One region of the Lacticaseibacillus sp. 53-4 genome, then DNA from elsewhere that is predicted to be linked to it. Evidence: riboswitches for the same ligand, from Rfam matches in the RefSeq annotation. Region 1 holds a riboswitch; the other holds the start of a gene.
The links. A riboswitch is a leader RNA that binds a small molecule or an ion and turns the genes downstream of it on or off. The one in region 1 is predicted to bind lysine.
Positions count from the first base shown of each region.

Region 2: it holds a riboswitch for lysine, as region 1 does, so the genes downstream of both, dapD (2,3,4,5-tetrahydropyridine-2,6-dicarboxylate N-acetyltransferase) here and JUF21_RS02360 (ABC transporter permease subunit) in region 1, are expected to answer to the same signal.

Region 1 covers NZ_BOLT01000003.1:114,317-125,856, forward strand. The annotation lists gene JUF21_RS02350 (PTS mannose/fructose/sorbose transporter subunit IIC) at 1-152, opposite strand, end outside; gene JUF21_RS02355 (mannose/fructose/sorbose PTS transporter subunit IIA) at 195-1,169, opposite strand; lysine riboswitch at 1,709-1,879, shown strand; gene JUF21_RS02360 (ABC transporter permease subunit) at 1,998-3,584, shown strand; gene JUF21_RS02365 (amino acid ABC transporter ATP-binding protein) at 3,598-4,341, shown strand; gene JUF21_RS02370 (hypothetical protein) at 4,403-6,268, opposite strand; gene JUF21_RS02375 (LPXTG cell wall anchor domain-containing protein) at 6,258-6,581, opposite strand; gene JUF21_RS02380 (DUF916 and DUF3324 domain-containing protein) at 6,578-7,615, opposite strand; gene JUF21_RS02385 (WxL domain-containing protein) at 7,688-8,398, opposite strand; gene JUF21_RS02390 (TetR/AcrR family transcriptional regulator) at 8,677-9,279, shown strand; gene JUF21_RS02395 (NCS2 family permease) at 9,346-10,659, opposite strand; gene pyk (pyruvate kinase) at 10,830-11,540, opposite strand, start outside.
Region 2 covers NZ_BOLT01000017.1:26,871-38,410, reverse strand. The annotation lists gene JUF21_RS08000 (aspartate-semialdehyde dehydrogenase) at 1-138, opposite strand, end outside; gene JUF21_RS07995 (aminotransferase class I/II-fold pyridoxal phosphate-dependent enzyme) at 143-1,324, opposite strand; gene dapB (4-hydroxy-tetrahydrodipicolinate reductase) at 1,352-2,098, opposite strand; gene dapA (4-hydroxy-tetrahydrodipicolinate synthase) at 2,095-2,979, opposite strand; gene JUF21_RS07980 (N-acetyldiaminopimelate deacetylase) at 2,981-4,138, opposite strand; gene dapD (2,3,4,5-tetrahydropyridine-2,6-dicarboxylate N-acetyltransferase) at 4,151-4,864, opposite strand; lysine riboswitch at 4,937-5,111, opposite strand; gene JUF21_RS07970 (aspartate kinase) at 5,223-6,599, shown strand; gene JUF21_RS07965 (PTS sugar transporter subunit IIB) at 6,658-7,572, opposite strand; gene JUF21_RS07960 (MetQ/NlpA family ABC transporter substrate-binding protein) at 7,669-8,496, opposite strand; gene JUF21_RS07955 (ArgE/DapE family deacylase) at 9,000-10,136, shown strand; gene JUF21_RS07950 (dTDP-4-dehydrorhamnose 3,5-epimerase family protein) at 10,200-10,769, opposite strand; gene rpiA (ribose-5-phosphate isomerase RpiA) at 10,809-11,498, opposite strand.

The DNA of each region.
Region 1 (11,540 bases):
ATCAGGCAAGGAAGCAGCTGGCCAGTGACCAGCCCAATCAGCGTGCACGCTACAACTGGCATATGGAATTCGAATTCATCAAGAACCCCTTCCATCCCTGCCAGGAACGCCACGATGAGGACCCCGATGATTTGAAGAAAGTTCAAATCCATGTGAATATCCTCCTTAAATTTAATTAGGAATATAATCTATTGCTACTTGTTCTGTGCATCCAGCGCGTCTTGCGCCTTCTTGAGGATCGCGTCCATGTTGTCCTTGCTGTCGGTTGGGACCTTCCGAACATCGAAGGTGACGCCTTCCTTTTCCAAGTCCCTGAACGTGTCGATGTCGGTCTGGTCAAAGGCCAGAACCTTGTTCGGCTGAACCTTGCCGACTGAGTGCGCCATGGAACCAACGTTCAGTTCCTTCAGCGGCACGCCGCCGTCAATGGCTTTTTTCGCGTCTTCCGGTGTTTCGAATAATAGCAACGCTTTTTCGCCGCCGAAGTGCTTGTCGTCTTTGGCGATCTTGATCATCTGATCAATTGGAATGACGTGAGCCTTAACACCTGATGGGGCCGCTTCGGTGATCAGCTGTTTACGCAGCTTGTCGTGTGCGACACCGTCCGATACAACAATGATCCGCGTCGGCTTGGTCTCTTTGCTCCAAGCCGTCGCAACTTGCCCGTGAAGCAGACGAGAGTCGATCCGAGCCAGAACGTAACTCATCTTCCCTGGCTTACCGCCGCTGACGTGCTGCGTTGGTGCTGCAGCAGGAGCCGCCTTTGGTGCCAGTTCTTCAGGCTTGACTTTGATACCGTCTTTACCTGACTCAATAATGTGCGCCGCAATATCGTGCGCTGAATCCATGGACAAACGGGAACCGTATGCCTCAATCAGCATTGGTAAGTTCAGCCCAGTGACGATGGCCCACTTATCTTTGTGTGCTTCGAACAACCCGTTAGACTGGTTGAACGGAGAGCCGCCCCACAAATCGATAAGGAACAGGACCTGATCATCTGAGTCGAGCTTCGCAATGGCTTCCTCGAGGTGTGCTTTCAAGTCGTCTGGACCCTCGTTGGGCTGGAATGTCACTGCTTCAACATTCTTCTGCTCACCGAAGATCATCTGACCTGATTGCATAATGCCTTTGGCAAAATCGCCGTGGCTAGCAAGGATGATTCCGACCATTGTTTGTCGCCTCCTATATGTATTTAGACATGATAGCGCCACCATTCGGATTTAGGTCAAACCTAGGGTGACGTGTCACATGTCCGACAGTTAGTATGCACAAAAATGGTTGCGATTGCAAAGGTTTACCCCTGCGAAAAAACAATCGTTTTCATGAAAGCCCACTTTTTTCTAAGGCTCTAGGCTCAAAAATTTTTATGATTAAATTTGGCTAAGGCCGCGAGCCGGACCATTCTGCTCTGAAACGGGTACCAGCCTCTGCTTTCCCTAGGGCTAGGTCGCCCAACCGGCCGGTTGCGAGCAACATTCTAATGGAAGAATAAACCTTTAGTTAGTAAAATAATTCATAGAAACCGCGACCGCGCCTCGAGAAAATGTGACAGAAGCCTGCCGCGCTTGCCGCCTGTGCCCAGCACCATGGGCTCACCGAGTGTGACATTTAGCATCTAAGACCAGTGGGTGAAATCGTTATCTTGGCAAGTCGCCTTGACACGGCGTTTTCAGACGCATAAACTGGCAAACGACAACTGAATTTACCACTAAGAAATAGAGGTCGCGGAAACGACGAACGCTGAGGAGTGCCTGTCACGTTGAATCAGCCGTAAGCGAATCCGCCGAAACGCATCCTGCCACAGGGGCAAGATGCGTTGGGCCAGTTTGGGGAAACCCGCTGGACTGTCGAAGCCTAGCTTCGGAGCGCTATGATTCTGGTTTAACCACTGAAATCATCGGTCGGCCTATTTCACATATAGGCCGACCTTTTTACTTCTCTATTTCCCGCGTGGTTCACCAAGTCAACTTGGGACAACACGAAGGGAGTTTTTAATGATGAAGAAGCATTTCTGGGGCCGCCTTGTCAGCGGACTCGCACTGCTCGCCATGGCGGCGGGCATCGCCTCGGGGACGACGCAGCACGTCGGTGCGGCCACCAAAGGCACATTCAAGGTCGGCATGGAGGCCGGCTACGCACCGTTCAACTGGACCCAAAACACGGCTGCCAACGGCGCCGTCAAGATCCAGGGCAGCTCGGACTACGCCAACGGGTATGACGTGCAGATGGCCAAAAAGGTCGCCAAGGCCTTGAATAAAAAGGTCGTCGTCGTCAAGACATCCTGGAACGGTCTGCCGCCGGCATTGACGTCTGGCAAGATCGACGCCATCATTGCCGGCATGAGCCCGACGCCTGAGCGCCGCAAAACCATCGATTTTACCAATACCTACTACGCCAGCAAACTGACCGTCGTGGTGCGCCGCGACAGCAAGTACGCCAAGGCCAAGAGCATCAATGATTTCAAAAACGCCAAAATCACGGCGCAACTGTCGACCTTCCATTATCAAGCCATCAAGCAGATGAAGGGCGTCATCAAGGAACCAGCCATGGATAACTTCCCGGCGATGCGCGTGGCGCTGGAATCCGGCACCATCGACGGGTACGTTTCCGAAGTTCCTGAAGGGATCACGGCGGAAAACGCGAACCCTGATCTGACCTACCTGCGCTTTTCCAAGACGAACGGCTTCAAGACCAATCCTGAAGACGTCGACCTGGCGATTGGGGTCCGCAAGAACGACCCGGACAAGGCCAAGATCAACGCCGAACTAGCCAAGATCTCTCAAAAGCAGCGCGACCAGCTCATGAACGAGGCCGTGGCTAACCAGCCGTCGACCACCAGCCAAGGCAACTGGTTCCTCGCCCTGCTCAAGCAGTACGGCCCGATGCTGCTGCGCGGGACCGGCATGACGCTGTTCATCTCCCTGATTGGCACCGTTGTGGGCTTTTTGATCGGCCTGCTCGTCGGCATTGCCCGCACCACCCCGGTACCGAAGAGCCGCGGCAAGCGCGGTCTGCGCGCCATCGGCAACTGGCTGCTCGCCGTCTACATTGAAGTCTTCCGGGGTACGCCAATGATCGTGCAGGCCGCCGTCGTCTACTACGGCGCCGCCCTCGCCTTCCACGTCAACATGGACCGCACCGTGGCCGCCTTGTTCATTGTCTCCATTAATACCGGGGCCTACATCTCCGAAATCATCCGCGGGGGCATCACCTCCGTCGATTCCGGCCAGTTCGAGGCCGCCCATGCGCTGGGCATGACCCACTGGCAGACCATGACCAAGGTCATCCTGCCGCAGGCGATCCGCAATTCCCTGCCGGCCGTCACCAACGAATTCATCGTCAACATCAAGGATACGTCGGTGCTGTCCGTCATCTCGGTTTCCGAACTGTTCTTCAGCGCCGAAACCGTCGCTGGCCAGAACTTCCAGTTCTTCCACACCTACCTGGTCGTCGCCGGCATCTACCTGCTGCTCACCTTCACCATCAGCCGGCTGTTCAGACTGGTTGAAAAGCGTATGGACGGGCCCAAGGATTACGACCTGATGACCAACCAGATGCAGGTTGACACCCCAAAGATCAAGTAAGGAGGACGTAAACATGTCAGAACCCATCATTGAAGTACGTAATTTGAAAAAGTCCTTCGGCAATCACGAGGTCTTGAAGGATATCAACCTGTCAGTCGACAAGGGCCAGGTGGTGTCGATCATCGGCCGCTCGGGCTCCGGGAAGTCGACCCTGCTGCGCAACATTAACCTGCTCGAAACGCCGACGGACGGCGACATTTTGTTCCACGGCAAAAGCATCCTAACCGATGACTTTAACCTGCCGCTTTACCGCGCCCATGTTGGCATGGTGTTCCAGTCGTTCAACTTGTTCAACAACCTATCCGTGCTGCAAAACGTCATGGTCGGTCAGCAAACCGTCCTGCGCCGCGGCGCCGATGAGGCGAAAAAGCACGCCCTGGAGCTGCTGAACAGTGTCGGCATGGACCCGTTCGTCAACGCCAAGCCGGCCCAGCTTTCCGGCGGCCAGCAGCAGCGGGTGGCGATTGCCCGCGCCGAGGCCATGGATCCCGAGGTCCTGCTGTTCGATGAGCCGACCTCGGCGCTTGATCCCGAAATGGTCGATGACGTTCTGAACGCCATGACCGCCCTGGCCCACACCGGCCTGACGATGATCATCGTCACCCACGAAATGGCCTTTGCCCGCGACGTCTCCGACAAGGTCGTCTTCATGCACGAAGGCGTCATCGCAGAAACCGGCACGCCGGACGAACTCTTCGGCCATCCGCAAGAGCAGGCCACTCAGGACTTCTTGAAGCGGTATTTGAGCCGCATCTAAATCGTCAAAGCTCAACAATTAAGGCAATCGACCGGCGTCGATTGCCTTTTCTGCGTCCTGTTTACTTCATTACAGGTGTGGACGTCAGGGTCCACTCAATCGTGGTGCTGTGCTGGCCGACGGTCGCGTGTGGATATGGCGCGATTGTCAAAGTCGGCTGTAAAACGGCGCCTTCAGGCAACTGACTGCCGGTCACATTAAAGAGCTCGGTCTCACTGTTGTCGTCAGTCAGCGTGCGAATGGCCCCGTTGTACTTAAAAGTCAGGTGCGCACTGCCGGCCTGGTAGCCTGGTCCTAGCTGAAACGGGGCCATTTTGGCGGTCAGGCGGTTGGTCGCGCCTTCAGGAATCGCGGCAGAAATGTTCCCCGAGGCAGTGCCCAGCTTGGCGTTCAGGCCATCGATCAGCTCACCCACCGTAATTTTCGGTGCGCTGCCTTCGCCAAAAGTAAAACTTGGCACCGAGTCGAGGGCCAAAGGCTCCGGTACCACCGCAGGCAGCGAGACGTTTGTCGTTGCCTGGCCGTTATTACCAATTACGGTACCAGCGGAGACTGTTTCAGCACCACCTACATCGGTCGCAATGATTGGGGCACTGAACTTAAGTTCCTGCACCGTCGTGTTTTTGGGAAAAGGCGGTATGTTATCCAGCGCAATTTTATTCACGACCCTCACCGGGTTACCGGCCCGATCGGTCATATCGCGGGGTTTCTCACCGGCTATGGCCTCAGCTAACAACCCCTGCCCGCCACCCAAGTCAAGGTGAACGTTGCCATCATCGGCCATCACAAACCCGTAGTGGCTGCCAGTTAGCAGCTGGGCGTACAAGGAACTCTGCTGCCCATTGCTCGGCTGCGGCCAGGCCTGAAGGCTGCCGTTGGGATCGTAAGTAATGGTGTAATTCTGACTTAATGTCGTGCGCGGATACACAGTGCCTTGAGCCACATCGACCGTCATACTGTTATCCAGCACCCCGGGAATGCTTTGAAAAGCGACCACTGCATCTTCAACGTACGCCCCAGTCGTCCCAGTGAAGCCCCAGTATACGGTTGTGCCGCCGAAGTACCGAGAGACATCTGCGTTATCCCAAGTCAGTGACTTGTCAACTACCTCGCTGCCGACAGCGAAGTGAAACGAGAACGTGCCGCCACCGTCACCTGTTGCCTCCCAATGAATGTGCAGCGGGTGCCATGTGCCGTCAGTCATTGCATTGTCGAGCGCTTGGTAACCGCCCAACCCCGGATTGCCATAGCTGTTGCCCGAGGCCCACTGAATCGGCAAGTCTTCGAGCCCGGTGTCTAACTTCCCTAACCCTTTGGCCGACTGGTTAGGCTGCGCGGGATAGCCCCAACCAACGTACTGGCCCGCCTTCTTTTGGACGACGTTATGGTCCTGGCGATCGTGATTATCCGTGGTATCAAAGGCAATGGCAAAGCTCTTGGGCAGCGCGTCTGTTTTCGAGCCATCTCTAAGCTGAGACCGCCAGATGCCAAGCGCCGAGCCAATGCCGTAGACCTGGGTTGGTTTGGTGCCGCTCATGACGAGCGCCATGCCGTCGCCTAAATCTGTGCCGTTATTAAAGTAAAGATTCATTCGTGCATCGAAGCTCTTGGTCAGATCCAGCGTGTAAATGCTCCAGATTGAGCCACTTTGGGTCGGCCCGTCAGTCACCTGCACGGCGACGTGGTTCCCATCTCCATTTGTCAGGACTTTGCTGGAGTCCTTCGTCCCAGTAAGGGGGCTCATCACCTCTTCAAACGGGACAAAGGCCGGAAGCCCTGTGGCGGGGTCAATCGGTTCTGGGTATGAGCCGGTCAGCCAAGGCAGGTAATCTACCGCGGGCGCGGCCTTAACCACGGCGGTCTGACTGCCGATAGCCAGGGCACCCGCAATAATGATAGAGATGAACGCAAAACCTTTATGCTTCACGATCATCCCTCCTCACCATCACTGTCAGGCCCAAACTGCCGATCACAACTCCGCCAAGAATCACGAGCCAGTGATTGGTCCGATCACCAGTGTTTGGCAACTGCCGCATGTCACCGGTGCCAGGCAACAGGTCATGCGGAGAATAGTCCACAACTGGAGGGGGCGCCGGCTCCTGCGGTGGGGGCCTTTTCCCGGTCACCACAAACTCGGCAACGGTTGCCCCCGATGCGGTGCTTGCACTCACCATTGAAGCCGGCGCGGCGATCACCGCCAGTACGAGCACGATCAACCCAATGCGTAGTCGGCGCATCATGCCTCCCTCCTTTCGCGAAGCAGCGACCTGCTCGGCCGGTGCAGCACCCACCAGCAAGCCGCGACCACTAACAGAAGCGCGAGGCCGATCAGCACCCAACCCCACCACGGCATGACGAACCGCCGCTTGAGGCCGACCTCCTTGTTGATGCTCTCCGCCTCACCGACCAGAATGGAAAAATTGCGGCGGAACTGCCACTGCCCGTGCGGCCCGGTCACCGCCAGATTCAGGGTGTAGTCACCGGGGTCCAGCGCCTGCTGATTGGTCACCGCAAAATTGAAGTGGGAGTTCGGCGCGACCGCGTAATTAGCCGCCTCGCGCTGCATCACGACGGCTTTTTGGTCGCGCTTGGTGACCGTCGCCTTCAACCGCATTTTGCCCCAATAGGTGGGCCGGTCATTTTGCAGCGTCGCTAAGACGCACGGCTGGTTGTCGTGCACACCGGCCCCGACCCCCAATAATTTCAAATGCGGCACGATATTATTGATTGCGCCAGTCGAGGTTTGCAGCTGCACGCCCACCACCGTCGCAAACCGGTTTTGGATCGCCACGCCGCCGCTATCTTCGCCGCCCGAGCGCTCATTGTCCACCAGATACAGCGCACCCAGCAGGGCACCGCGGAACCCGGCTTGGGGAATCCTGAGCGGGACCGTGACAGTTTTGACTTCCTTGGGCGCCAGGGTCAGCGTTATCGGCGGTGGGGCCAATTCGGTCAGGCGATACTCGGCCGAGTCGTCCGCCGGCGCACCGGGGCCGTAACTGACCTGCCCATTCGACTGCGACCATGCGTCGGTCACACTCAGGCGCACGTGCCGCACTTCCGCCGTCCGGTTGGTGACGGCCAGCGTCAGATTTTGCGTCGTCCCTGGCTTCACCACCAGATCATAGTAATTCGAGACCGCCGAGCGCTGATTCTCAGGAATCTGCGGCGCCACCGAAAAGCTCGCGCCTTCCGCCTGAACCACGCGCCCGGTTTGCAGCCAAAAACTGCCGGCGATCAGGATCACGCCTATTAACCATTTCCGCACCTTCACGCCTGTCCCCCCAATCTATAAGCAAAACGACCAAGGCAAATCCTTGGCCGTCATGGTGGCGCGCACAGAGATTTAGTTCATCTCAGGTGTGCCAGCCAGCGTCCAGGTGACAAGCGCATCGTACTGACCAGTGGTGGCGCTAGCGTTTGGTGTGAGCTTAAATGACGTACCAGCACCGACAGTCGCATCGTTGGCACCGGTCCCTTCACCAGGAGTCGCAGGATGGTCTGCGTCAGTCCCCGCAACAGCGGCCTTTGCTTGCCATATCTGGACGTTGTCACCGCCAGCTGTCATGGCGCCGCCAACAGTCCCTGTCGCACCCACATTGGTGAATTTGGAAATCGCTGCAGCCAGCGTCAACGTGCCCTCCAGCGTGGTAGTACCATTTGTTGGTTTGCCGACCTTGGCGGACAGTTTCCAACCGGCGTTGGTGCCGCGATAGTCCAGAACTTCGATGCTCCCATCTTGGACTTCGGCCTTGTCGCCAGTCTGTTTCGTCACGCCATCGGCATACCTCAACGTAGTCCCTGCAATGATGTCACCGACTTTCGGATTGGCCCCGTTGAGCATAAAATGCAGATCTGGAATTTTGTTGAGAATCAGGTTTTCATCCCCGTCCGTGCCGTGATCCCCGCCGTCGGTGCCACCGCTACCGGCATCCACGGTAAACTCTGCGTTGGTCGACCCAGAGGCAGAGCCCGCCGCAACGGTTTGGGCGCCGGTCAGCGCACCAGCTACCGTCATTGCCACGACCGCAGCAGTCACAAATAATGTCTTCTTCATTTCGATTACCCTCCCTAATGAATGTCACACAATAATTGGTCAACACACATCGTCAGAGTATTCACCATTTTCAATACTCTAAACACCGGTAGTATAAGCGCGCCCCGCCAGGAGTTGGTGGCGGTTTGAACCCAGCTGACCGTTTCGGGGCAAGCGCGCCTTGAGTGCCCACAACCCGGGTGCAAATGCTTGTATCCCAAAAAGGCACCCGACTACAATGCAGTCGGAACCTAACTCACTTCGCCAGAGTCGAATCGTCTGCGTGAGGAGAAGATAATGTGTTAAATCCAAATGATCTGAGAGTCCGCAAAACTCGGCGGGCCATTACGACCGCCTTTTATGCACTGCTGTGCGAGGAGTCCTTCGGCGCCACCACCGTGTGCCAACTGGCCAGCCGCGCGGAAATTGGGCAAACGACCTTTGACAATCACTATCAGGACAAGTTTGCGCTGGCCAGCGCGCTGATTCAGGCCACCACCACCCAGCTGACGGCCCTGTTTTTGGGGCAGTGTCATCTGCCCGCAATGGTTGCCCCTGATGGTGAGGACCCAGCGCTGCTCTGCCACGCGCGGCTGCTGAGCAAAATCGACACGGTGGAGGTCAGCTTCACGCGGGTGGCGATCCAGCACATCGCCGCCCTTTATCAGCGTGACCTCAACCGCCGCGGCGTCAAACTGGCTCATCTGCCGGCAATCGCGCAGCACCTGGCTATTTTGACGTACAGTTTCATCACAGCGCTCATCAACCAGCCTGACAGTCAGGCCGTGCCAACCTTAGCCTGCCAGCTCGCCGAGTTCGACCAAGTCCTCACCGGCCTGGGCATTGTGGGCGCGACCGCCAGTGTACCAGTGCAGCACCAAACAAGCACCACTCACTTTTAGCCGACACCAAAAAGGCAGTGCGACCAACTGGTCAGCACTGCCACATTTTTCCAATTTAAAAACCAATCACCCCACGTTCAGAATCCACATAAACCCGATGAAGACGAAGAACAGGCCGTACATGATTGGGGATACTTCCTTGCCGCGGCGGGCCGCCAGCATTGTAATCGGGTACATGATGAAGCCCAGCGCAATGCCGTCGGAAATGCTGTAGGTCAGCGGCATGCCGATCAGAATCAGAAACGACGGAATGGCGATTTCCAGCTGCGACCAGTTGATATTGCGTAGCGACTGCGCCATCAGCACACCGACGATGATCAGCGCCGGCGCGGTGACTTGGTCGGTCACGACCGAGAGCAGGGGCGAAAAGATCATCCCAACCAGGAACATCACGCCGGTCGTGATGGCGGTAATCCCAGTACGGCCGCCGACCGCGATGCCGGCTGAGGATTCAACATAGGCCCCAACCGGGCTGGTCCCGAGCACCGAGCCGACCAGCATGGCGGTAGAATCTGAGGCCAGCGCCTTGCCGACCCGCGGCATTTTATTATCCTTCATGAAGCCCGCCTGGTTGGCCAGCCCGACCAGGGTGCCGGCGGTATCAAAGAACGTGACCAGCAGGAAAGTCAGAACCACGACCGCCAGCTGGAGCGTGTTGATGTCGCCGATGTGCATCACCGCCACGCCGAATGTCGGTTTCAGGCTCGGCGCCGTCGCAATCAGTGCGGTCGGGGCCTTGATCTGGCCGGTGACCAAGCCCAGCAGCGTGGTCAGCACCATGCCGATGAAAATCGCCCCAGGCACTTTGCGCACCATCAGGATGGCGGTCACGACCAAGCCGAAAATCGTCAGCCACACCAGCGGGTTCTCAAGCGACCCTAGACCCACAATGGTGGACTTGTTAGCGGTGATCAGCTTCCCGTTGCTCAGGCCCAGAAAGGCGATAAACAACCCGATGCCACCGGAGATTGCGTACTTCAGGTCGGCGGGAATCGCATCGATGATCATTTCCCGCAGCTTGAAGATCGTGATCAAAATAAAAATCAGACTGGCGACGAACACGCCGGCCAGCGCCGTCTGCCACGGAATTTTCATGCCGATGACGACTGAATAAGCGAAGAAGGCGTTGATGCCCAAAGCCGGCGCGGTCGCGATCGGGTAGCGGGCCAGCGCCCCCATGAGGATACAGCCCAGCGCACTGGCCAAGGCGGTCGCCGTGAAGACGGCGCCTTTATCCATGCCGGCCGCACCGAGCACGGACGGATTGACGAACAGAATGTAGGCCATTGAGATGAATGTGGTGAACCCGGCCAAAATTTCACGCCGGACTGTACTACCTAATTCCGCGACTTCAAAGTAATCCAGGAGCTTTTGTTTCATGAATGATTGCCTGCTTTCTGAAATTTTCAAATCAGCACGGAATCAATCATAGAATATTCGGCTAAAATTGTAAACAGAACAATTTTTCTTATTTAACGTTCGTGTTTTACACGATTTTAGACAAAAAGAGAAGCCGGCCTTCGCCGACTTCTCTCTCTTGTTCGGGTTTACTAGTCTTTTGCGGCGTCCTCGTTGACCCGCGAGATCAGCACGTTGTTAGTTGAACCCGCCTGATATAAGGGTAAACCGACCACAATGACGATCACGTCACCTGCAGCCACCACCCCTTCTTTGATCAGGCGCTGCTCCGCCTGGGCAATCAGGTCTTCATAGGCGTCGCCCTTCGGCAGCACCATCGGGGTCACACCCCATGACAGTAGCAGCTGCGACGCCGTGCGCTCCGTGTAAGTCAGCGCAATAATTGGCGCTGCTGGCTTCAGGCGGCTGATCTGCCGGGCGGTGTAGCCGCTGGAGGTCAGCGTGATGATGGCCTTAGCGGACACGCGCTCGGCGGCGGTGACCGCAGCAATCGCCGTCGTGGTGGTGATGGAGCCGCTTTGCTTCAGCTCATTTAGCACTGGGCTGTGCAGCGGCCGCATTTTATCAGCGCGCTCGTCGATCACGGCCATGGTGTGCACGGATTCGACTGGATAGTCGCCATTAGCGGACTCGCCTGACAGCATCGTCGCGTCGGTGCCTTGCAGCACGGCAAACGCCACGTCAGTCACTTCGGCGCGGGTCGGCCGCGGGTTCTCCTGCATCGAGTCCAGCATCTGCGTCGCGGTGATGACCGGTTTCCCAATCAGATTGGCCTTGTGGATCAGCTCCTGTTCAACGGCAGGCACTTCTTCGTAAGGGATCTCGACGCCCATGTCGCCACG
Region 2 (11,540 bases), on a different contig from region 1:
CGTTTTGCCGGCAGAGCGCGACGACGCCAACAGGTGGACTTCCTTGACGGGAATCGTCGACTGTTCGAGTTGTTCGATCATGCGCGTGCCGACCGCGCCGGTCGCGCCTAAAATTGCCACCACATATGCTTTTGCCATTGTGCTACTCCTTTTGGGCCACGAAGCGCTGGATGCGCCTTGCCGCCTCAGTCAAATTCTCGGTCGACGCCGCGTACGACAGGCGCACGTGCCCCTCCCCGCCTGGGCCAAACACCGAGCCGGGCACCAGCCCGACCTTGGCGTGTTCAGCCAGGTCGTACACGAACTGCACATCATCGGTGCCAAATTGGGCCGGCAGCTTGGCGAAAATGTAAAACGCCCCGGCCGGCTTTGGCGCTGAAAAGCCGACCTGCGTCAGGGCCGCCATCATGAGGTCGCGCCGCTGTTGGTAGACTTTTTTCATTGCCTCGGCATCGCCGTCTCCAGCCGGGCTCATCGCCTCTTCAGCCGCCTTCATCATCGGGCTGGCCGCCGTCGTCACCATAAACTGGTGCATTTTGCCGGCCAGCTTGATCAGCCGCGCCGGGCCGGCCAGATAGCCGATGCGGTAGCCGGTCATCGCGTGGGACTTGGAGAGACCGGAAATCAGCAGGGTCTGGGACGGCAACAGGTGCGCCAAGCTGAGGTGCTTTTCCTCGTAGCTGAGTTCGGCGTAAATCTCGTCGGACAGCACCAGCAGGTCGGTATCGGCGATCACCGCCGCCAGCGCGCGCAGCTGCGCGTGCGTGTAGGTCGCCCCGGTCGGGTTGCTCGGGTAATTCAGGACCAGCCCCTTGGCGTCTGGGTGCGCCGCCAGCGTGGTTTGCAGCAGCTGCGGCGTCAGCAAGTAATCCGGCGCGGTGTTGACCTGCACCACGTTCAGGCCAGCCACGGTCGCGACCGCCTCGTACAGTGGAAACGTCGGCGTGGGAATGATGATGGTGTCGCCGGGGTTGAACAGCCCCGCGATGGCCGCGTGAATGCCTTCGGTGGCGCCAACGCTCACGACGACTTCGCTTTGCGCGTCGTAATGCGCGTCAAACGTGGTCGCCAGGTAATCGGCGATCTCCTGGCGCAGCTTTGCGTAGCCAAACGACGGCGCGTAATGCGACCAGTCGGCATCGATGGCGGCGTCCGTCGCCTGTTTAATGTGCTCGGGTACCGCAAAGTCCGGCTCGCCCAGGGTCAGCTTGATGATCCCAGGAATCGGGGAAATTTTGTTGTCGACCTCGCGGATGGCGCTGGGCGGCACGGCCGCCACCTGGCGATTGCCGAGGCCGGCCAGACTTTTTTTCAATTCAGGCATAATCAGTTTTCCTTCTATCTAATGAATTTACAGCAGTGCATCCAGACCCACGGTCAAACCGACCGGCAGCGTCTTGACCTGGCGCGCGGCCAAGGCCACGCCCGCCATGAAGCTCGAGCGGTCAAAAGAGACCTGCTTGATCGACAGGCTTTCCCCTGCGGCCCCGAACACGACTTCCTCCTGGGCCACATAGCCCGGCAGGCGCAGCGCGTGCACTGGCACGTCGTCCAGCCACTCGCCGCGCGCCGGCGCATCTTGGTGCGGGGCAGCCGGCTTTTTGGTCCGAGCGTCGGCAATCAGCTTGGCGGTCGCCTTAGCGGTGCCGGACGGCGCGTCCAGCTTGTCGGAATGGTGCGCCTCAACGACCTCGGCGTCCGGGAAGTACTTGGCAGCCTTGGCGGCAAATTGCATCATCAACACCGCCGAAATGGCAAAGTTCGGCACGATCAACAGGCTTTGCTCGTTGCCCTGGGCAATCGCGCCCAGCGCCTCTTGGTCGCCTTGGCTCAGCCCACTGGTGCCAATCACGGCGTTCATGCCGTGGCTGAGCGCATACTCGGCGTTGGCGCGCGCGGCCTGTGGCAAGGTAAAGTCCACCCAGACGTCGGCTTGAACGGTGATGTCAGCCAGGCTGGTGAAAACCGGAAACGCGGCCTGCTCTTTGGCCTCCGGCGCCAAACCGCCAACGATCGTCAGGTCCTGTTCGCCGGCCATCATGGCTGCGACCTGCCTGCCCATTTTGCCGAAAACGCCGGCTAGAAAGACGGTTGTCATTGCGCGACCTCCAATTCTCCCAGTGAATCTAGGACGACCTGAGTTTCCGTTTCGTTCAGCGGCACCATCGGCAGGCGCAGGCGGTTTTGAATCTCGCCGCGCCGGCCCAGCGCCATTTTCACCGGTGCCGGGGACGGATAGGCAAACAGCGCGTGCATCCGCGGCGTCAGCCAGGCCATCTGCTGATCGGCGGCCGTGATCGCACCGGCGGCCAGTTCGTCGATCACTTGCTGCATCTGGTTGCCGTACAGGTGCGACGCGACGGAAATCACGCCGCGCGCCCCCACTTTCAGCGCGTCTTCGAACTGATCGTCGTCGCCAGTGTACACGGCAAAGTCCTTTGGCAGGTGCTGGACCAGCCAGGCGAGGTCTTCAACCGTCGTGCATTGCTTGACGCCTTGAATGTTCGGGTGCTTGGCCAGCTGCGCAAGCGAAACGTTCGACAGCTGGACCACCGAACGGCCCGGAATGTTGTAAATGATGACGGGTTTGGCACTGGCGTCGGCAATCGCCGTGAAGTGGGCGATCATCCCTGCCTGGCCAGGCTTGTTGTAGTACGGCACCACGGCGAGCACTGCGGTGATGGCGGAAATCGATGAAACCTCCTTGGCAAACGCGACAGACTCACGCGTGGAGTTGGTGCCAATGTTGGCGACCAGCGCCGCGCGGCCTTTGAGAACCTGACCGACGTGCTCGAACAGGCTGACTTTTTCCACGTGCGACAGCGTTGGCGATTCGCCGGTGGTCGCGCCGACCACCAGCCCCGTGGTGTGCTCGGCGAGCAGCCGCTCGATCAATTTGTCGAGCGCCGGGTAGTCAATTTCGTCGTGTTCATTAAACGGCGTAATCAGCGCTGTCAGGATCGGATGATTTTCTAACATATTATGCTTCCTCCATGCGATGCTTTAAAAAGCCAACAAACGCGTCCACGCCCGGTTTCAGGGCCGCCTCGTCGGGGGTGAGCTCAGCCGAATGCAAGCTGTGCGCCGGATCGTTCACGCCCAGCCACACCATGGTGCCGGGAAACTGCTGCAGTAAGAACCCAAAGTCCTCACCGGTCATGGCCGGGGCAATGTCGGCAAAATCAACGGCTGGCGCCTGCTTCATGTAACTGATCAAGTCGGCGGTTTGCGCCGGGGCGTTTTCCACTGGCATGTAGCCGCCTTGGATCAGCTTCAGGTCGGCCTTGACGCCGTATGTGGCAGCGACGCCTTCTGCAATCTGCCGCACGCGGGCTTGCATCATTTCGATGTCGGCTTGGCGAAAGGCGCGAATCGTACCGTCCAGCCGTGCCGATCCGGCGATCACGTTGCCGATGGTGCCGGCGTGGAAGGTGCCCAGGGTGACCACCCCGCCGCGGACCGGATCGACATTGCGCGACACAATGGTTTGCACCTGCATCACGAACGCGGCGGCCGCCACGATGGCGTCATTGGCCTTTTGGGGAAAAGCGGCGTGACCACTTTTGCCAGTGAACGTCAGGTGAATCTCCGTCGTGCCGGCAAACAAGGTGCCCATGCGGGTCGCGATTTGGCCGGCCGGCAGCGCGGGATTGTCGTGCAGCCCGTAAAATTCGTCGGGCCGCCACTGGCCCTTGAAGGCGCCGGCGTCAAACACGCGCTTGCCGCCGTACTCCGCCTCTTCCGCTGGCTGGAAAAAGAACACCAGGTTGTCCTTGGGCTGATGGGTGGCAAAATACGCCAGAATGCCCAGCGCGACCGTCATGTGCACATCGTGGCCGCAGGCGTGCATCACGCCTGGGTGGTTCGAGGCGAACGGCAGGCCCGTTTTTTCCTCGACCGGCAGCGCGTCGATGTCGGTGCGGTAGCCCAGCGTACGGCGCGGCGCCGTGCCAGCCAGGTGCACCAGCAGCGCGGTTGGCACCTCCTCGACGTGCTTGACCGTCAGCCACGAGCAGTCCAGGTGCTGCACAAATTCTTCGATGTACGCCTGAGTTTGGACCTCGTGCAGCGCCAGTTCCGGAATGCGATGCAACGCGCGCCGCACCGCGATCAGTTCGGCTTCAGTTAAAGTGGCCATGAATTTGCCTTCCTATAGTTTGCGCAGCGCATCGATCAGGCCGGTTTCGCCTGCGGTCTTCGCGTCCTTCATCTTGATCACCTTGGCCGGGACGCCGGCGACGACCGCACCCTCCGGCACGTCGTCGATGACAATGGCCCCGGCTGCCACGACCGCCCCTTTGCCGACGTGCACGCCTTCAATCACCACGGCATTGGCACCAACCAGCACGTCATCTTCAATGATCACCGGGGTGGCGCTGGCTGGCTCAACGACGCCGGCCAGGACCGCACCGGCCCCGATGTGGCAGTGTTTGCCAACCGTGGCGCGGCCGCCCAGCACGGCGCCCATGTCGATCATCGACCCGGCCCCAATCTTGGCGCCGATGTTGATAATGGCACCCATCATGATCACGGCGTTGTCGTCGATGGTGACATGCTCGCGGATGATGGCGCCAGGCTCGATCCGTGCGTTGATTTTGCTGATGTCCAGCATTGGCACGCCGGTGTTGCGGCCTGTGGTTTCAACCCGCAGCTGCGAGATAGCGTCGCGGTTTTCAGCCAGCCACGGTGAGAGCTTGGCGGCATCCCCGTATAGCTGGCCGGTTTTAACGTCGAGAAAAGCCTGGACGCCGGCCGGCACCGCCGTGAGCTTTTCAATGTCCCCTGCCAACGTCACGTGCATCGGTGTGGTTTTCGGGGCGCTGGCGATGTAGTCAATAATTTGTTCCGCGTTGAATTCAGCCATGTTTTTTCCTCCTAGAAAATGAAAAAGTCCATCCGGCAACGCTCGCCAGATGGACAGCAAATAGTCCAATTAATTGACGATAGCGCCCCGCATTGCTGCGACAGTCCGCCGGATCTTCTCCAGCGGCCCAACCGCTCACCGTTAACACGCCGGTGAGGATTTCGGCGGTGTTCCCTTTTGCCTGCCTTCAACGCATGTGCTTTGCTCGGGCAGGTTACTGATGGCGACCGCAACCTCTATCTTTTTCGTATGTGATTGACATTAGCTTACGATTAAAATACCTAGCCGTCAACCCTTGACATGGACCGACCCCTTTGGTTATGTTGGAGCCAATTGATTAGAGAACGGGGAGACAAAAATGAAGGTCATCAAATTTGGGGGCTCATCGCTGGCAACTGGGGCGCAGCTGGCTAAGGTCATTAAAATTGTGCAGGCCGACCCAACGCGCCAGGTCGTGGTCGTTTCGGCGCCGGGCAAGCGCGACAAAACCGACGTGAAGGTCACCGACCTGCTGGGCCAGCTGGCCGACCAAGTCCTCGCGGGCAAGGACCCGGCGGCACTGATTGAAACCATTCTGGCACGCTACACTGAGATTCAGCAGCATTTTGGCCTGACCGATGACGTGGTGGCGCGCCTGCGTCAGCACCTGCAGCAGCTCGCTAAGGCGACCTACCCCGGCGTGGACTACCTGCGCTCCGCCTTCATGGCGCAAGGCGAGCACATGAACGCGCAGCTGGTTGCCGCCGTGATGGCGAACCTGGGCATGAGCGCCCGGTTCGTCAGCCCCAAAACGCTTGGCATCACCCTCACCGGCAAGCCCGGCGCCGCCCTGGTGGCAGACGACAGCTATGCCCGCCTCGCGCAGTTCACGCTGCAGCCAGGCGAGGTCATTGTCGTACCCGGCTTTTACGCTTACGACGCGGCCGGCAACGTACTGACCTTCGCGCGCGGCGGCTCGGACATCACTGGCTCGATCCTGGCCAAGGGGCTTTCCGCTGACCTGTACGAAAACTTCACCGACGTCTCCTGGGTGTACGCCGCTGACCCCGGCATCGTTGACCACCCGCGGGCCATCAGCACCCTGACTTACCGGGAAATGCGGGAGCTCGCCTACGCCGGCTTTTCCGTGTTCAATGACGAGGCACTGATTCCCGTGATCGAAGCGGGCATTCGCGTCAACATTAAGAACACCAACGCGCCGAACGACCCGGGCACCATCATCGCGCCGACCAAAAACGTGCAGCACCACCATCACATCACCGGCGTCGCGGCCAAAAAAGGCTTCACCGCCTTGTACCTGCACCACTACCTGATCAACCAGGAAGTCGGCTTCACCCTGAAGCTCCTGCAGATTCTCGCCAAGTACGGTGTCTCGTACGAGCACATGCCATCCGGGATCGACGATTTGACCCTGATCATCGACGAAAATCAGCTGACGCCGCAAATCAAGGACCAGATCGCTGCCGAAGTCCGCGCCCAGATCCACCCCGACGAGCTGGAATGGCTGCCGGACTTTGCCATCGTCATGGTCGTCGGCGAGGGCCTGTACGCGCGGCCGGACCTAGTCGCTCGCATCATGGTCGCGCTGGCCGACGCCGGCATCGAGCCGTCTGTCATCAACCAAGGCGCCTCAAAAATCGGGTTGATGCTGACGGTGCCAACGGCCAAGGCCGCAGCCGCCGTCTCCGCGATTTACGCGCTCAGCTGCAATAAGCAAACCGCCGCGGCCAAGTAACCGGCCGCACGCAAAAACCGGCCAGACTGACGAGAAACGGTGTCAGTCTGGCCGGTTTTTAGTTCGACCAGGTAAAAATGCCCCAGCGCTTAGTCGTCTTCGGCGGCTTGAGCGTCTCAAACCGCTTGACCGCAATGCCGGACGTGGCCTCGGCCCGGGCGTCGACTGCCAGCAGAAAGTCCACCAGCTGCGCCGTGAGTTCGTCCGTGTAACCTGGCGACTGCACCAGTCGGGCATCCAGCCACGCGCTGGGGATCCGGTAATCATCGTACCAGCGCCGCACCCCGTCGGCCGGCTCTTCGTCAAAGCGCAGCACCCCGTCGATCTGGCGCGCGACCTTGGCAATGTCCATCTTCCTGACCTGCGGGCCGAACAGCCAGCGCACCTCAAAGTCTTTTTCCGGCTCAAAATCGTAGAGCCCGGCCAGGGAGTACTTGTCCTGCAGGCTGCGAATGCCCATTTTTTCCAGGCTGGCGGTCGCGGCCTGCCAGCCCTTATCTGTCCGCGAGGCGCCGTACACCAAAATCTCCAGGTCCTTGTCGGCCGCCTTGGTCGCAAACGCCCCGGCGGTCGACCCGCGCATCAGGTCCAGCGTGATCAAGATCCCAGTGAGCATTTCGCCGCCCTTCACCGGATCCATCATGCCAAAAAGCCGACTGGGAATATCCTGCACAATGGTCGGGTAATTGGCCAGGTAACGCTTCAGGTAAGGCGTGCGGAAGCGGACCTGCGGCGCCACCAGCACCGCATCGATGTGGGTGCCGATGTCGTACGCGGTGTCCGGCCGGACCGCGTCCACGCTGCCGTAAGTGAACACTAAGTCCGTGGTCGAAACCCGCTCATCCTGAAGAAAACTGCGAATGTCGTCCATGCGGGCGGTCAGGCTGGGCTCAATCGTGTTGATGCCCTTGACCATCCGGGCGCAAAACAGGCTGGAGGAGCCGCCGCCTGCACAGCAGAATAATAGATTCAAATGGCCGCCTCCCCGTATTCGTTGCCTTCTATTTTATCACATAAAAACAGCGGACCGGCGCAACCAATCCGCTGCTTCAGGCTTTTGGGAACGGTCTTAGAACTTGTAGTTCCAGGCCGGCACTTCGGTACTCTTGTACGTCTTCTTGATCACGTTGGCCACGGCCTTCGTCTGGTAGGCCTTCACGATCTTCTTGTACGTCTTGTTGTTCTTGTCCTGCTTGCGGGCCACGATGATGTTGATCCATGGCTGCGACTTCTTGGTGATCTTCTCGCGGTAAATCGCTTTTTCCGGGTTCAGCTTGGCATCGACGGCAATACCGGAATTGATGACCGATGCGTCAACGTCAGAAAGAGTGCGCGGCAGCTGAGCGGCGTCCAGTGGCTTGACGTTCAGGTCCAGCTTGTTGGTCTTGATGTCGGCCGGGGTTGGCAGCTCGGTGTTCTTGAGCGTGATGAACCCAGCGGTTTCGAGCAGTTCAAGCGCGCGGCCTTCGTTGGTCGGGTCGTTCGGGATCGAGACCGTATCGCCTTTTTTCAGATCCTTCAGGCTGGAGATTTTCTTGGAGTAAACGGCCAGCGGCGCCAGAATGGTCTTGCCGATGCTGACCAAACTGCCCTTGTTGGACTTGTTCCAGTTATCCAGGAAAAACTGGTGCTGGAAGGCGTTCAGGTCGATGTCGCCAGCCTGCAGGGACGAATTTGGCTGGTTGTAATCGCCGAATTCCTTAATCTTCAGGTTGATGTGCGCATTTTCCTTATCCAGCTGCTTTTGCACGGCCGCCCACACGGTCTTATCCGCGCCGACAATGCCGACCGAGACGTTTTGCGTCTTCGGCGCCGCAGAAGCGCTCTTGCCGCATCCGGCCAACAACGTGCCCAACGCAACGGCTGCAACAGCCAAAACCTTAAAACGTAATTTCATGATGATTCCTCCTCGTATTTTCCCTTGTGGGTGAAACGATATTGAATGGGTGATGGTCCCCGTGCTTCTCTAGTCGCTCGTGCAAGCACGAGCGCCGTCGAGTGGCAGGCTGTAAACGGCAAAGCCGTTAACAGCCTGCTCAAAAAAGTCCGCCCACTTCTAACATGGTTAGTTAGAAGTGAGCGGACCCACGGTACCATTCTAATTCGGCTGGCGAACCAGCCCTCAGCAACAGACAAACATCTGTGTGCGAGATAATGGTCGCCGTCCATCACAGCCTTGCTTGCGCTCGGTGTGCCTATTATGTCGAGCCATCTTCGCGCTGCCTCACTACCCCGCTCTCATCAACTCGGGTTTTCTGGTCAGTCCCAGCTGCGCTACTCACTCAACGTCGTTTCAGTAATTTTTAACTTAAGGCCAGAATAGCACAGCAAATTTTAATGTCAACCATTGCATTTTAAAAAGTTTACGCCTATGTTTTGATGCGAAGGAGTGATCACAACATGGACGAAGCAACAGCATTTTTGCAGCAATTAGTACAAATTGATACCAGTACGGCAACAACCAACGAATCACAAGTCGCGCACGTGATTCAACAAAAACTGGCAGCGGCCGGGATCGACAGCAAGCTGATCCCTTACGCCAAAAACCGTGACAACCTGGTCGCCGAATTTGGGACCGGCAAGCCGATTTTTGCCTTCACCGGACACCAGGACGTCGTCAACGTCGGCGACCTCAGCAAGTGGACTTACCCGCCGTTTGAGGCCCACATCGAAGACGGCAAACTGTACGGGCGCGGCGCCTCAGACATGAAGTCCGGGCTGGCCGCCGAGGTGCTGGCGTTCATCGCGCTCAAGCAAAGCGGCTTCGACCACCACGTCCGCCTGATTCTCACCATCGGCGAAGAGTACGGCGCGATGGGTGCCCAGCAGCTGACAGACGCCGGTTACGCCGACGACATTGACGCGTTGCTGGTCGGCGAGCCGACTGCCGGAAAGATTGAGTACGGCCACGCGGGCTCATACAACTACAAGGTCAAGAGCTACGGCAAGTCCGCCCACTCGTCCCTCCCGGCGCTGGGCACCAACGCCATCGTCAAGCTGACCGATTTCATCGTGGCCGAGCGTCACCTGTTTGACGACGTCCCGGTCGATCCGGTCATCGGGCCGCTGGTTCACAGCGTCACTGTGCTGAAGGCCGGCGACCAAGTCAACACCATCCCCGACTACGCGGAACTGGCAGGCAATATCCGGCCGACCCCGAGCTTCATCAACGAGAAAGTCACCGCGCGGCTCAAGGACGCCGTGGCCAAAATCGATGCCAAGGGCGATGGTTCGCTGAAGTTTGAACTGACCCACACCTTCTACCCGGTGCTCACGCCCACCGACAGCAAACTGGTCACCCGCGCCAACGAGGCCATCGAGTCCGTTTCCGGCAGCAAACTGCCGCTAACGGTTTCCCATGGCGCCACCGACGCCTCTGACTTCACCAAGTCCAAGAACAAGTTCGAGACCATCATTTATGGTCCCGGCAACGAGGACAAGATGCTCAGCCACCAGGTCAACGAGTACGTCTCCCTGGACCGCTTCCACACGGTGATCAAGGAGTACGAGGCCATCGCGCGGCACTACTTCGACTAACGCTCGGGCAATCAAAAAGGCGAGGAATCCGCTGATCCCTCGCCTTTTGTGTGGCCGTAAGAATTAATTTTGGCCCAGCAATTCTTTCAGTGTTGGCGCCTTTGAATCCTTTTCCGACAGCTGCTCGCGGTCGGTAGGGTCAATTGCGATTGGCCAGTCCACGCCCAGCGCCGGGTCCAGCGGGGTCAGCGCGGTGCCGGCCATCCCCTTGACCCATTCGTTGTCGAAGAAGTACAGGTACTCGGTGCCATCTTCCAGCGCCTGGAATCCGTTGCAGACCCCTTGAGGCACGAAGACCTGAACGCCCGGCTTAAGCGGCACGGTGGCCACTGCACCCAGCGTCTTGCTGTTTGGCCGCGTGTCCACGTAAACGCCCAGCGCTGACCCGTAAGCCACCGTGACCAGCTTGTCCATCGCCTCACCGTGCAGGCCGCGTACGGCGCCGCGCTTGGAGCGGGTCAAGTTGATCTGCCGCCAGGCGCCAATCGTTTCCGGCAGGATATCGGCATAACTGCTGCCGCGGTATAATTCGCGCACCGTGCCGCGGTCATCTGTCACCATTTTGGCGCTGATGACCTTCAGGCCGTCAATCTTTGAGTCCTTTTGTGCTAAAGGTTCGATCTTGGTTTCCATTTTGCTGCTCCTCATCATTCAATTGGCCCGGCCGCTGACTTACCGGCGGGTCCAGTGTTCTATTTTATCATTCGTGGCAATCAGCACCTCGTCGGTCATGCCCAAAAACAAGCCGTGCTCGACGACGCCGACTGTGCTGTCCAGCATCGCGGCCAGCCCCGCCGGAATTGGCAACGGATCGACGTGCAAATCGATGATGTAGTTGCCGTAGTGCGTCACGTAGCGGCTGCCATCGGCCTTTTGGCGAAACGCGGGCTTTAAGCCTTGCGCGTCAAAGCGGCGAAAGTTCTGCTCACAGGACACCGGCAGGACCTCGACCGGCAGCGGAAAACCGCCAAGCCGGTCGACCACCTTGCTTTGGTCAACGATCCACACGTTGTGCTTGGCGTTGATCGCCACGTTTTTCTCTAGCGTCAGCGCCCCGCCGCCGCCTTTGATGCCGTCGAGGTGATGATCCACCCGATCGGCGCCATCGACGCACAGGTCCACCTGGTCAATATCGGCCAGCTCGCTGACCGTGAAGCCGTTTTGCTCGAGCTGCTGCTTGGAGCGGTTCGACGTCGTGACGATTGCCTTCAGATTCAGCGGTGTCTGCTTGTTGCGCGCGCCCAGCAGATCAATGAAAAACGCCACCGTTGAGCCGGTGCCGACCCCGAGCACGGTGTGCGGCTGCACCATCGCGACCGCCTGGGCGGCCGCTTGCTTCTTCAGTTCATCCTGAGTTGCCATGATTGCCTCCTATCGTGATTAAATGTCCTTACTCAGTGTATC